4 regions of the Serratia sp. NCCP-200 genome follow, and region 3 is predicted to be linked to each of the others. Evidence: predicted binding sites of a transcription regulator. Region 3 holds the regulator's gene; each other region holds the start of a gene.
What was found. Region 3 encodes Fur, which represses iron uptake genes when iron is present. Its sites were predicted from a motif close to ATAATAATGAGAACNACTATCAA; they were not measured.
Positions count from the first base shown of each region.

Region 1: a site for Fur is predicted at 1,137-1,159, ahead of AC6HVW_RS01790 (isochorismate synthase). Genes of this name have one in related genera too.
Region 2: a site for Fur is predicted at 1,719-1,741, ahead of AC6HVW_RS14085 (TonB-dependent siderophore receptor). Genes of this name have one in related genera too.
Region 4: a site for Fur is predicted at 1,328-1,350, ahead of AC6HVW_RS15105 (TonB-dependent siderophore receptor). Genes of this name have one in related genera too.

Region 1 covers NZ_BAAKUJ010000001.1:387,398-390,541, forward strand. The annotation lists gene entS (enterobactin transporter EntS) at 1-54, shown strand, start outside; gene fepB (Fe2+-enterobactin ABC transporter substrate-binding protein) at 41-1,000, opposite strand; gene AC6HVW_RS01790 (isochorismate synthase) at 1,195-2,403, shown strand; gene AC6HVW_RS01795 ((2,3-dihydroxybenzoyl)adenylate synthase) at 2,414-3,144, shown strand, end outside.
Region 2 covers NZ_BAAKUJ010000003.1:858,540-861,683, reverse strand. The annotation lists gene AC6HVW_RS14100 (multidrug effflux MFS transporter) at 1-74, opposite strand, end outside; gene AC6HVW_RS14095 (3'-5' exonuclease) at 197-757, opposite strand; gene AC6HVW_RS14090 (hypothetical protein) at 1,053-1,535, opposite strand; gene AC6HVW_RS14085 (TonB-dependent siderophore receptor) at 1,860-3,144, shown strand, end outside.
Region 3 covers NZ_BAAKUJ010000002.1:459,965-463,108, reverse strand. The annotation lists gene fldA (flavodoxin FldA) at 107-646, shown strand; gene fur (ferric iron uptake transcriptional regulator) at 972-1,418, shown strand; gene AC6HVW_RS07425 (beta-N-acetylhexosaminidase) at 1,601-3,144, opposite strand, start outside.
Region 4 covers NZ_BAAKUJ010000004.1:142,651-145,794, reverse strand. The annotation lists gene cui (colicin immunity protein Cui) at 1-17, shown strand, start outside; gene AC6HVW_RS15115 (colicin-like pore-forming protein) at 35-457, opposite strand; gene AC6HVW_RS15110 (hypothetical protein) at 488-739, opposite strand; gene AC6HVW_RS15105 (TonB-dependent siderophore receptor) at 1,381-3,144, shown strand, end outside.

The DNA of each region.
Region 1 (3,144 bases), on a different contig from region 3:
ATGGGCGGGCAGAGCGATAAACTCCAACCCACCGTTGCGGCTACGGAGAAATAAACAGCTTTTCCAGACGCGTCAGCAAGTTGCTGGCGCTGTAATAATCCAGGCGGAAGGTGTCGTTCCCCAATGGGTAAACCCGCTTATTCTCCACCGCTGGCAGATGAGCCAGGAAACTGTTGCTCATCAGCCGCTGTGCATCACTTTCATCGTTGGCGAATAACAGCAGCGTTTGCCCATTCAAGCCTTCTGCCAGGTTTTCACCGCCAAGTTGGACGATATCTTTACGCGCCCCTTGGCTGGTGCTGGCGTTGAGTTTTGGTGGCAAAGTGGCCAGGGTAAAGCCTAGCTGTTGCAGCAGTTGCCCTTGGGATGAGTCTGCGGTCCACAGGTTGGCATTCTTGCCATCGCTGCGAAATACCAGTGCCGTTATGGGCTGTGGTGGCAATGTCATCTGCTGTTTTAGCATTTTCTCACGGCGATCAAACTCGCTGACGATCTTTTCCGCTTGTGCTTCATGGCCGGTCGCTACGCCGAGGATGTTGGCCAGTTCCTGCCAGCTTTTATCGTCGTAGTTCACCACCAGCACCGGAGCGATGGCCGAGAGTTGATCGTACAGGCGCACCGCAGAGTCGGCCCCGGTAGCGGACATTACAATCAGGTCAGGTGCCTCACCGGCGATCGCCTCGGCGTTGGGTTCACCAATATATAACCGCTTCACTCCGCGTTTGGCCGCAATCTCTCCCCACTGGTGGAAAAAGCCCTGCCGATCCGATAGCCGGTTGTTTGGGCTGGTGGCTCCGCTGGCGATCACCGGGGCGTCGATCGCCAACAGCGTACCGGTGACCGTCACGCTGGTGGAGACGATGCGCTGTGGAGGTTGTTTAAGGGTGATAACGCCGTGTGAGGTTTCGATACTGCGCGGCCAGGCTTGAGTCTCGGCTTGGGCAACGCTCAACGCCAGCAGGCCAAACAGCGCCAGGCTGAGCCGCAGGGGGATTGACATCGGTGAGATCCTTTTAATCCGAATGTTTATCATTCATTGGTCAGAAACCACCAAGTTTAACCGTTAATGTGGGTTAGCAGAAGAGGTTACGTTTATTGACATGGTCAGTTCTGGCAGGTACTTTATCGCGGATGCAATACAAATGATAATCATTATTATATTGGTTATTGTTAATGAAACAAGAGGAAGTACCTATGGACGTAGCCGTTAAGGGCGCTGCGCAAAAGGACCTGCAACAGGGTGTAGATCTGGCACAGGCCGCCACAATATCCCCGACTTCAGGTTTCTTTTTTACCTCGCCTTTTCGCAGTCTGAGCACCCAGGGATGCTTTGCCCGCATCACCTTGCCAGCGGTTGATGGCGATGACCTGCAGGGCCAATTCCAGCAGGCGATACAGCAGGCATTTGCGCAGGCCCGCAAGGCAGGCATCAAGGATCCGCTGTTGTGCGGCGCAATCCCTTTCGATACTCGTCAACCCTCGTCACTGTTTATCCCGCAACAGACGCAATGGTTCGATCGTGAAACCCTGCTGACCAGCTTAGCGCCTGCTGCTGGACCGATCCCTGAGATTGTCCGCCAAACCGAGCTGCCAGCGCAGCCGCAGTTTATGCAGATGGTTAGCGATGCCGTACAGGCAACTAGCGGTGATCGATTGGACAAGGTAGTGCTCGCCCGCCTGTTGGACATTGAAACCAGCAAGCCGGTAGACCACGCAGCGCTGATGGCGCGCATCATTGCCCAGAATCCGCACGGCTTCCATTTCCACGTGCCGCTGGCAGAGGGGGCATTGGTGGGAGCCAGCCCGGAGCTGCTGCTGCGTAAATTTGGCGACCAGTTCCATTCCAACCCGCTGGCGGGTTCGGCTCGGCGCGAAACAGATCCGCTGCGGGATCGGGCCGTCAGCGAACAACTGTTGGTTTCGGGTAAAGACCGCTATGAACACCAGATCGTGACCGAAGGCATGCGCCAGGTCTTGGCTGGGCGTTGCAGTCATTTGAATATTCCCGCAACCCCCGAACTGCTCAGTACCACCACGCTGTGGCATCTTTCGACGCCAATCGACGGTGAAGTAGCCGATCGGGCAGAGAATGCCCTGTCGCTGGCCTGCCTGTTGCACCCTACGCCGGCATTATGCGGTACCCCAACGCTGGCAGCTCGCGATCTCATCGAACAGCTTGAGCCGTTTGACCGGCAGCTGTTTGGTGGCATCGTCGGCTGGTGTGACGCCGAGGGCAACGGAGAATGGGTCGTCACCATCCGTTGCGGCACCGTGAAGGGTAATCAGGTACGCCTGTTTGCCGGTGCGGGCATCGTGCAGGACTCTTCCCCGCAGTCCGAATGGCACGAAACTGGTACCAAACTCAGCACCATTCTGCGTGCGTTTGGCCTTAATCAAGGATAAAGAGTCCCCCATGACTATTGCTTTTACCCCCTGGCCTGAAGAGTTCGCGCGCCGTTACCGCGAACGCGGCTATTGGATCGATCGACCGTTGACCGACATCTTGTCCCGTCAGGCAGATAACGACGCTATTGCCATGATCGACCCGCAACGCAGCTTAAGCTATCGCCAACTGGAACGGCTTTCCGATCGTCTAGCCGCCGCCCTGTTACGGCGCGGGCTACAATCCGGTGATACTGCGTTGGTTCAACTAGGCAACGTGGTTGAATTCTATGTGGTGTTCTTTGCCTTGTTGAAAATCGGCGTGGTGCCGGTGAATGCCTTGTTCAGCCATCAGCGTAGCGAACTGAACGCCTATGCCAGTCAAATCAAGCCTGCGCTGCTGATTGCCGATCGCGAACATGCCCTGTTCGCGCAGGAGCAGTTCCTGGATACGTTCAGAGAACAGCATCCTTCGCTACGGGTGGTTGGGCTGCGTAATCAGGCCGAAGGTGAACAGGCGTTGGCTGCTTGGCTGGAAGAGGATCCAGGTGCTTTTGAACCGACGCCAACGGCCGCCGATCGGGTGGCGTTTTTCCAGCTTTCCGGTGGCAGCACCGGTACGCCGAAGCTGATCCCGCGCACCCATAACGATTATTACTACAGCATTCGCCGCAGCGTAGAGATTTGCCGTTTTGACAGTGCTACCCGCTATCTGTGTGCATTACCGGTGGCCCACAACTACCCAATGAGCTCTCCGGGCGT
Region 2 (3,144 bases), on a different contig from region 3:
GTGGGCAGATAAAGATCGATTCCCAGAGGGCCGAGCAACACCAGGCTTAGCAGGAGAAAGAGAAATTTTTGCATAACAAAAATGGCACATCCGAATGACAAAGAGAACTAGAGTAGAGATCCCAACCGCAAATGGGAAGCGATAACGTATTGATGACAGACAGGAAACCGTTTGCGCTTGATTTTACCTGGCGCGATCATTTTGCCGCGGGTTGGCGGTAATAAAGCGCTGAAATGGTATCTGCAACGTAGCGCGCCTGGTGTTTGGCATCATCCAGCGCCCGGTGTGGTGTGCCTTCAAACGGACGCTGTTTCTTGGGGTTGAAACCATGCAACTCTGCCAGCGTAATGATAGTGCGGGCGTCTTGGGTATCCCAGAACTTCCAGGGGCAGGGCATTGCCAACTGGTGGTAGGCATGTTCCAGGATTGAGCAGTCAAACTCTTTGCCATTGCCCCAGACTTTCACCGTATCGGTGCTGTGCATATGAATAAAACGACTCAGGTTGGTCAAGACCCGCTTGAGACTTTCGCTGCCTCCGAAGGCCAGTTTACGAGCTTCGTCAGACTGTTTTGCCCACCAGGCCACGGTATCCAGGCTGATTGTCCGACCCGGTTGTTCCTGCTGGCTGTTCACTGCCGCTTCAAATTCTGCCCCTAACTCACCGGTCTTGGGGTTAAAAAACACGCCGGCAACCACCAGGATCACCGCGCTCGGGGTAATATCCAGCGTTTCAATATCTAGCATCAAATGGTTCATGGGGTCTCCAGGCTGAACAAGCTAGTAATGGTACTGCATACAGTCTGGCAGAATATCCAGTTACTTTGAAATAGGCGAAAACGGTCTGATCACGGTATGATGACTTTAGTCATGTTGCAGAGTTGGTAGCTAGCGTTGAGAACACTTATTTTTATTCTATGTATGATCGGCTATCTGCTGGTATTAGGCTATTTTGGCGTTTACGTTACCGATAAAATCTGCGAAAACGCGCAAAACTTAAGTAAAATCTGCCGCATGGTGGATATCTCTGAACCTCACATCCCGCAGTCACCCGTCACCCCAGATAGTCGCGGGTGACTAATAGCGTCAATATCGCCGCTATCCCGATTAACACGGCCCATTGGCGCCAACCAAAGCGCGCCAACCATTCCTGTTGCCCCTTGGTAGCGTTGAATTGCCTAACGGTTAGAGTACCAGCCAGTAACATTGTCATGACGACCCAAACCAGGCTCAGGCTGGCGGCGGAGAACTCAGTGTGCAAAATATTGGCGTAATACAGGCGCATGGACATAAAGTAAATCAGCAATACCCAGCTGAACCCTCTTCGTTTCTTCAGGATCTGGCTGAGCAGAAAAGCGATAAACAGGCTATGAGCCATGGAGATTAACGGTGATTCAAAGGGGTGGCGAACGCAAGTGTTGTATACCGCCAGATAGAGGTTAAAGACCAGTAACGCATACACCGTATAAACATACCAGCCATAGACCACTTTCAGTCTTCTGGAGGGGGCTGAGATGGGATTTGCTGTTTGAGTCATGCACTCTCCTTGAGTTATCCAGATTTATAGCATTTAAAAGCTAAATGAAAACTAAACAGCTCAGGAGCATAACCTGCTGAGAAAACGGTTTTTTTCATGATGACGTACCAATCATAAGCCAATAAACCCGCCTGAAACGCCCAGCCCCAGAGTGTATTTTGCTACTTGAATTCATTGATGGTAAAGATAATAATTATTATTGTTATTAGTATTTGTCATCTAACAACATCAGAGCACCGTGACTTCTTTACGCCAAACTGGCCAGCGTTGCCGGCGCGGTACGTTTTCGGTGCAATTTCAATAGATCACATGGGGAATACAGGTATGCCTGCGTTTTTTCCTGCCAGTCGTTCTTATTTTTACTGCTCGTTAGCGATTTTCCTGCCACTGACCTCATTTGCTGAAGATACCCTCGTGGTAACGGCAAAACCCGCCGATATGGCGGAAACGGCAACGCATGGCTATGAGGCCAGCACCAGCCAGGGGGCCACTAAAACGGATCGGCCCCTGATACTCACTGCGCAATCCGTCTCCGTAGTAACACGCCAACAGATGAGCGACCAAGGGGCTTTGACGGTTAACGATGCGCTGAAATATACCCCAGGCGTATTCACTAACTTCTCTGGTGGCGCGACGCGTTACGATACTATCGCTCTGCGCGGTTTCCACGGTGGCGACGTCAATAACACCTTCCTGAACGGCCTACGACTGCTTAGCGACGGCGGCAGTTATAACGCTTTGCAGATCGACCCTTGGTTCCTGGAACGTATTGACGTGATTAAGGGCCCGTCTTCCGTGATGTATGGGCAAAGCATCCCTGGTGGGTTGGTGGCGATGACTAGCAAACGGCCGCAGTTTGCCAGTGAAAACCACGTCAATGTGATGGCCGGTAACAACAATACCAAAGGCGGTGCATTTGATTCGACGGGGGCGCTGAACGATCAGTGGGCATACCGTTTGACCGGCATTACCCGCACCAGTGACACCATGTATGACCATCAGCGTGAAGAGCGCTATGCGATTTCGCCTTCGTTGCTGTGGCAACCGGATGAAAATACCTCATTATTGTTGCAGGCCAATCTGCAAAAAGATCCTTCCGGTGGCTACCACAGCGCGGTACCGTCAGACGGCAGCATTTATACCACCAGTGGGGACAAACTGGGCCGGGGATTTTTTGACGGCGAAAGCAGCCGCAACGTGTTCAAACGTTGGCAGCAAATCTACAGTTATGACTTCTCGCATAGTTTTAACGACGTCTGGTCATTCCGTCAAAACGCCAGCTACACCCACTCCAACGTAGAGCTGGAGCAGGTTTACCAGATTGGCTGGAACGCCGACCGCAGCGAGTTGAACCGTTGGTACAGCGGCTCCAATACGTCGTTGGATGCTTATGCCGTGGATAACCAACTGGCGGCGGAGTTCGCGACGGGTGCGTTGGAACACAAGGTGATGCTGGGGCTGGATTATCAACGTTTTACCAATAACCTGTGGGAAGAGTCTGGTTCGGCCACGCCGTTGAACCCGTTCACCGGCGTTTCCGGCGGGCCAGATATCACTATTCTCAGCCATACCGACTCTAAACGGCGTTATGAGCAGACCGGCGTCTATC
Region 3 (3,144 bases):
AATTTCTGGCATGATACGCATTTACGGCTGAGCAAACCTGCCCTTGGCAGCGCCTCAGGCCGCGTTTACGCAACACATTCATTTGAATTAAAAGGTTATCTTTACTATGGCTCATGTAGGCATTTTCTTTGGCAGCGACACTGGCAATACCGAAAACATTGCCAAGATGATCCAAAAGACGCTTCAGCAAAAATTCGGCAACGACGTGGCAGAAATCCACGACATCGCCAAAAGCAGCAAAGAAGATCTGGCAGCGTTTGATATCCTGCTGCTCGGTATCCCAACCTGGTACTATGGTGAAGCCCAGTGCGACTGGGATGATTTCTTCCCGACGCTGGAAGACATCGACTTTAACGGCAAGCTGGTGGCGCTGTTTGGCTGTGGCGATCAGGAAGACTACGCGGAATATTTCTGCGATGCGATGGGCACCATCCGCGACATCATTGAACCACGCGGTGCGGCCATCGTCGGCCACTGGCCAACCAAAGGCTACCATTTTGAAGCCTCCAAGGGTCTGGCAGACGATGATCACTTTGTCGGGCTGGCCATTGACGAAGATCGTCAACCTGAGCTGACCAACGAACGTGTAGACGCTTGGGTCAAGCAAATCAGTGAAGAGCTGAGCCTGGCCGAGATCGTCGGCTAAGCCTCTGCCCCGGCGGATACGTAACACATGGTAGGGGCGCCGTATAGCGCGCCCTTCTGTTATCGGCATCACGGATTAGAGCAATAGAAGCTACAAGTTTGTAACTTCCTACCTCGCCACGGTAGACTGAGACATCGGTTTATCCCATCCATCAAAGCTTTGCATGGTTACCCTGGTAAAGTGCAAAGATATGTTTGTTAACAACCGGCGGTTTCTATTTGCAGCAACCGGTTCTATAATGAGACGCAATTAACGCTTTGTGCCAACCGATGCCATAGGCGAGAACGCCTCAACTTGATTAGCATAGTAACAGGACTGAATCCGCATGACTGATAACAACTCCGCATTGAAGAAGGCTGGCTTAAAAGTCACTCTTCCGCGACTCAAAATCCTGGAAGTCTTGCAGGATCCGGCATGCCATCACGTCAGTGCGGAAGATCTGTACAAAAAACTGATAGATATGGGCGAAGAAATTGGCCTGGCCACGGTATACCGTGTGCTGAACCAGTTTGACGACGCAGGTATTGTGACCCGCCACAATTTTGAAGGTGGCAAGTCGGTTTTCGAACTGACTCAGCAACACCACCACGATCACCTGATTTGCCTGGACTGCGGCAAAGTGATCGAGTTCAGCGACGAATCCATCGAAGTGCGTCAGCGCGATATCGCCAAGCAACACGGTATCAAGCTCACCAACCACAGCCTGTATCTGTACGGCCACTGTGAAACCGGTGATTGCCGCGAGAACGAAACGCTGCACAATAAGAACTGATCCTGGCCCGCCAGAACGCGAAAACCGCCTACACGGCGGTTTTTTTATGCCTAAATGACAGATAAAAAAATCCCCGGACAGGCCCGGGGAAAAATATCCACTCAATTATCACAATTGCAGTTAGCTCTCACCTCGCACTCTCTCCGCCCATCTACCGACACGTAGGCGGGCGGAGTTCTCACTTACGCTTTCACTGGCTCGGCACGGCTAAAGCGTTTGCCATCCGGGCTAATCGCACGGATTTGCACATCACCCGCCACCGCTGGGCGAGCTTTGTCGTCATAACGCTGCCACTGTTTGCCGCCGTCGGTGGAATATTCAATTCCCAGGCCCGGCAGAGCAATATTCGCCTCCAACTTGCCACCGATGATGCGTGCCCCTGGGACCGGAAGGCGATAGCTCACGCCCGCTTTATCCATCTTGGCCAGCTCACGTTGGCCAATCAGGTTGGCAAAGCGCAGCCAGTCCTTATCAAGGGTTTTGGTATCGACCTGATGGGTTTCGCCGCCTTTGTACTCACGGCCAGCTTTGTAATCCTGCTCCCAGCTGGCACGGTGCCATGCACGTTCTGCAAGCGACACGGCACGTGGGTAAATCATGTATTCCATCTGCTGGTCGGTACGCACCACTTCGCTCCACAGCTGGGCGGAAAGACCATATGCACCCGGCCATGGTTTGTCGCTCTTGGCGGTGAAGTGGTTACCGTCACGGTCAACCGAGGTTTCGGCGTTCTGCGGCAGGTTGTTCGGCGCAAAGCTGAAGATCTTCTGCTCGTCGCTGAAACGGGTGCCCCAATAGTAACCGTGCTCGTCCGGGCTGACTTCATACGGGAAGTCCATATAGACGTAGTCCGGGTTAGAAATCACCACGTCATAACCCTTGTTCGCCCAGTCGTTAGCCGAGTCGAAACCACCCCAGTACAGGGTATCCCAGAAGTTCACCGCCACATGGTTGGTCGCGAAGGCCTTCGAGTCTTTGGCATCTTTCAGGCCGTCCTGCCACGCCTGCATTCTGTCAATGCCGTGTGCTTTCACCAACTGGCTGACTTCCAGACCGAAGTAGCTCGGCAAGTGTTCCATATCTTCCACTTTGCCGTCTTTGATGATGGCCTGGCAAACCTGCGACTTGGCCCACGGCTTGTCTTCTTTGCTCAGGTCGAGGATACCCTTGCCCGCTTCCGGATTTTTCACGTCGGTATAGCCAGCGCCCAGACGGATGTTCTTCGCTTCGTCCCCACCAAAGTGCCAGGTTTTCAGCGGTTGGCCGGCCTCTTTGTGCATCTGGGCCACTTCGCCAATCACTTTGTCCACGAAGTTTTTGGACGAATCCAGGCATGGGTTCAGGTAGCTCTGGCGGTTGAAGTACTGCACCGAGGTGGTATTGGAGGTATCGGTCGGATCCACCAGGCGGAACTCGTTGGCTTCTTTCTCTTTCCCTTCGGCAAGCAGTTTCTTGTAGCGAGCTTCCATAGAAGTAATCGCCGCACGGGCGTGCGCCGGCATGTCGATCTCAGGGATCACTTCAATCTGGCGTGCCTGAGCATATTTAACGATATCGATATAGTCCTGACGGGAGAAGAAGCCACCGTGTGGTGCCGGGCCAGAGCCGTATTGTGGCATCAGGCAGGTGGTTTCGCTCAGGTCATGACAACGCTGGCCGCCCACTTCGGTCAACTCTGGCAGGCCAGGGATCTCAATGCGCCAACCTTCGTCATCCGTCAGGTGGA
Region 4 (3,144 bases), on a different contig from region 3:
ACGCAGCCCGACGATAAGAGCGCCGGGCTTTATATCAATTTAATAAATCTATGATTTTATTGTTCAGTGTTTCGGCAAGTGACGCGTCAATAAAAGATGACGCAATGCTAATTACCAGGATGGCGGCTATTACTGGTAATACATACATTGAAAATAAAGAGAGTATTCCAGTCACTATTGCCAAGGCAACACTAGACGCTACTCCACTCAACACCATAGCTTCCACCTCTAACATCAGTGGCTTCCAATTCCCAGATTCGTAGCCCTCTATACTTTTTTCGCGTATTTTCTCAGCCTTAATCACCAGATCTGCGACTTTAAAGAATCGGCCAAAATTACTGAGCTTGTTTGCCATGTCGTTAACATTCGTATATCTCCAGGCATGAATAAGAGCATCTCTGTCTCCTTTGTTGATTTTCATACCAGGGGTTGACATGATTTTATTTAAAGATGCCATTGCATCATTAAAGTTTCTTATTCTCTTTCCTTAGAAATTTTTAATGTTATTGGCAATTTCATCAGCAGCAAGTTGGTAATTTTTACCCAAACGTTTACTGATCCCTTCTGCTGAGCTGGAAACAATGGTAGAAATGTTTAGCAAAAACGCTTTTTCTGCTTTGGCCTTTGCCTCCTTTTGTTTTTTAAGTGCCTCTTTAAATGTGCCCTTATTCATTCCACCAAATTGAGCAAATCGAGTCATGTATACTTTTTTGGCTAAAGGCATATTTCCTTTGCTCAATGCACTTCTGAGTTCTTTATAATCTTTTCCATTCTTTATATAGGGACAGTTTTTCTGTCCGCAGCGCAGGCAAATATTATTGTCTAATAACTCCTTGGTTTGGTCAGATACTGAGTTATCTCCTGCAGGCTAAACAATCATTAGATCGCCAGAGTCAATACCTGTTGTAGGCCAACCCCAAGCGCCACCGTCCCATGCTAGCCCCGGTTCTGGAGCTACTCCATTATTCCAACTGTAGGGATCGTAGCCAACAATTTCATCAATCATATGAGTTCCTCTTCTTGTTCACAATTAGGTTGAGCTCTGTATATGTGTTTATATACAGTATTGAGAATGATATTCGTTTCCAGTGAGCAACTCAATGAATGATAATGATTCTCAGTTGTGCCGTAACTGACACAAAACTGACAAGTGTTGGCTTTGCCAGCTATCCTCGCTGCTCCCTGATGTGCCGCCTGTTGCATAACCCTCGATAGCCATATTCGCCATTCTTCCGCTTAAAAAATAACCAGTCAGAAGTATGGAGAAATTGTGAATTTACGCTTTCCTGCGTTTAAGTGGTAATAATTATCATTACAATTCGCAATTACAAAAATGGTTACAATTATTATTATCTACTTTAAATAAAAGGGATTATTACGATGGTTATACCTAACAACAGCAGACTGCGACCTTGTGCGATCTTGTTGGCGGGGCTTTTCAGTAGCGGTGGGATGGCGGCAGAGGAGGTGCCAGTAGAAGACAGCGAGACCATGGTGGTGCGTGCCACTGCGGCGGAAGAACTGAAACAACAGCCCGGGGTTTCGATTATCACCGCCGAGGATATACGCAAAACGCCACCGGTCAACGACCTCTCCGACATCATCCGCAGAATGCCAGGCGTCAACCTTACCGGCAACAGCGCTAGCGGTAGCCGAGGTAATAATCGGCAGATTGATATAAGAGGAATGGGGCCGGAAAACACCTTGATCCTGATCGACGGTGTCCCGGCAACCTCACGTGATTCAGTGCGTTATAGTTGGCGTGGCGAAAGGGATACTCGTGGCGATACCAACTGGGTACCCGCAGAAATGGTTGAACGCATTGAGGTGATACGTGGCCCGGCGGCAGCCCGCTATGGTTCGGGTGCAGCTGGCGGGGTAGTTAATATCATTACCAAACGTCCAACCAAAGATTGGCATGGCACGCTTTCGCTGTTTACCAACCAGCCCGAAAACAGCAAGGAAGGGGCGACCAACCGCGCCAACTTCAGTTTAAGCGGCCCGCTGGTCAGTGACGTGCTGACCATGCGCCTGTTCGGTAACATCAATAAAACCGATGCCGATGCCTATGACATCAACACCCAGCAGAACGGTTCCTATGCCGCAGGGCGTGAAGGCGTCAGAAACAAAGATATCAATGCCTCACTCTCCTGGAGAATAGACCCGCAGCAGATCCTCGACTTTGACTATGCCTACAGCCGCCAAGGCAATATCTACGCGGGCGATACCCAATACAGCAATGGCAATCTCAGCCCAGGCGGTCTGGTGGCTTCGCTGTACGGCCAGGAAACTAACCGCCTGTATCGCCAGAGCTACGGCATTACCCATAATGGCATCTGGGACTGGGGCCAATCCCGGCTGAACTTTAACTATGAGAAAACCAACAATACCCGTCTGGCGGAGGGCACAACTGGCCGCATCGAGGGGATGATCAACGACGATACTTACAACACCAGCCGGCTGGAGAATTATCGCACCGGCGGTGAGCTGAATATCCCGCTGGATCTGCTGTTTGAGCAGAACGTCACGCTGGGTGCCGAGTGGAATCGTGAAAAGCTCAACGATCCGGCATCCATGCAGATGACCGACTCCAGTGGCATCATCATCGGCGGCGTCTCTGGCGATCCCTCCGAGCGCAGCGCTAAAAATAGCGCCGACACCAGTTCACTTTATTTTGAGGATAACATCGAGCCGCTGGCGGGAACCTTTGTGATCCCTGGGTTGCGCTTCGACTATCACAATAAATATGGCGCTAACTGGAGCCCAAGCCTGAACATTTCGCAGGAGCTTGGCGAGTATTTCAAACTGAAGGCCGGTATTGCCCGAGCCTTTAAAGCGCCAAACCTGTACCAGTCCAGCGAAGGCTATCTGTTATCCACCCGTGGTAACGGGTGCCCGAAGGACATAGTTTCAGGCAGCTGCTATCTGCTGGGGAATAACGATCTGGATCCGGAAACCAGCGTTAACAAAGAGATCGGCCTGGAATTTACCTGGGCAGGTTACGATGCAGGCATCACCTATTTCCGCAACGACTATAAAAACAAGATCGTGGCGGGCACCGAGATTGTTGGCTATGCCTCTAACGGTTACAACATCTTGCGTTGGGAAAACGGCGGTAAAGCGCTGGTCGAAGGGTTGGAGGGT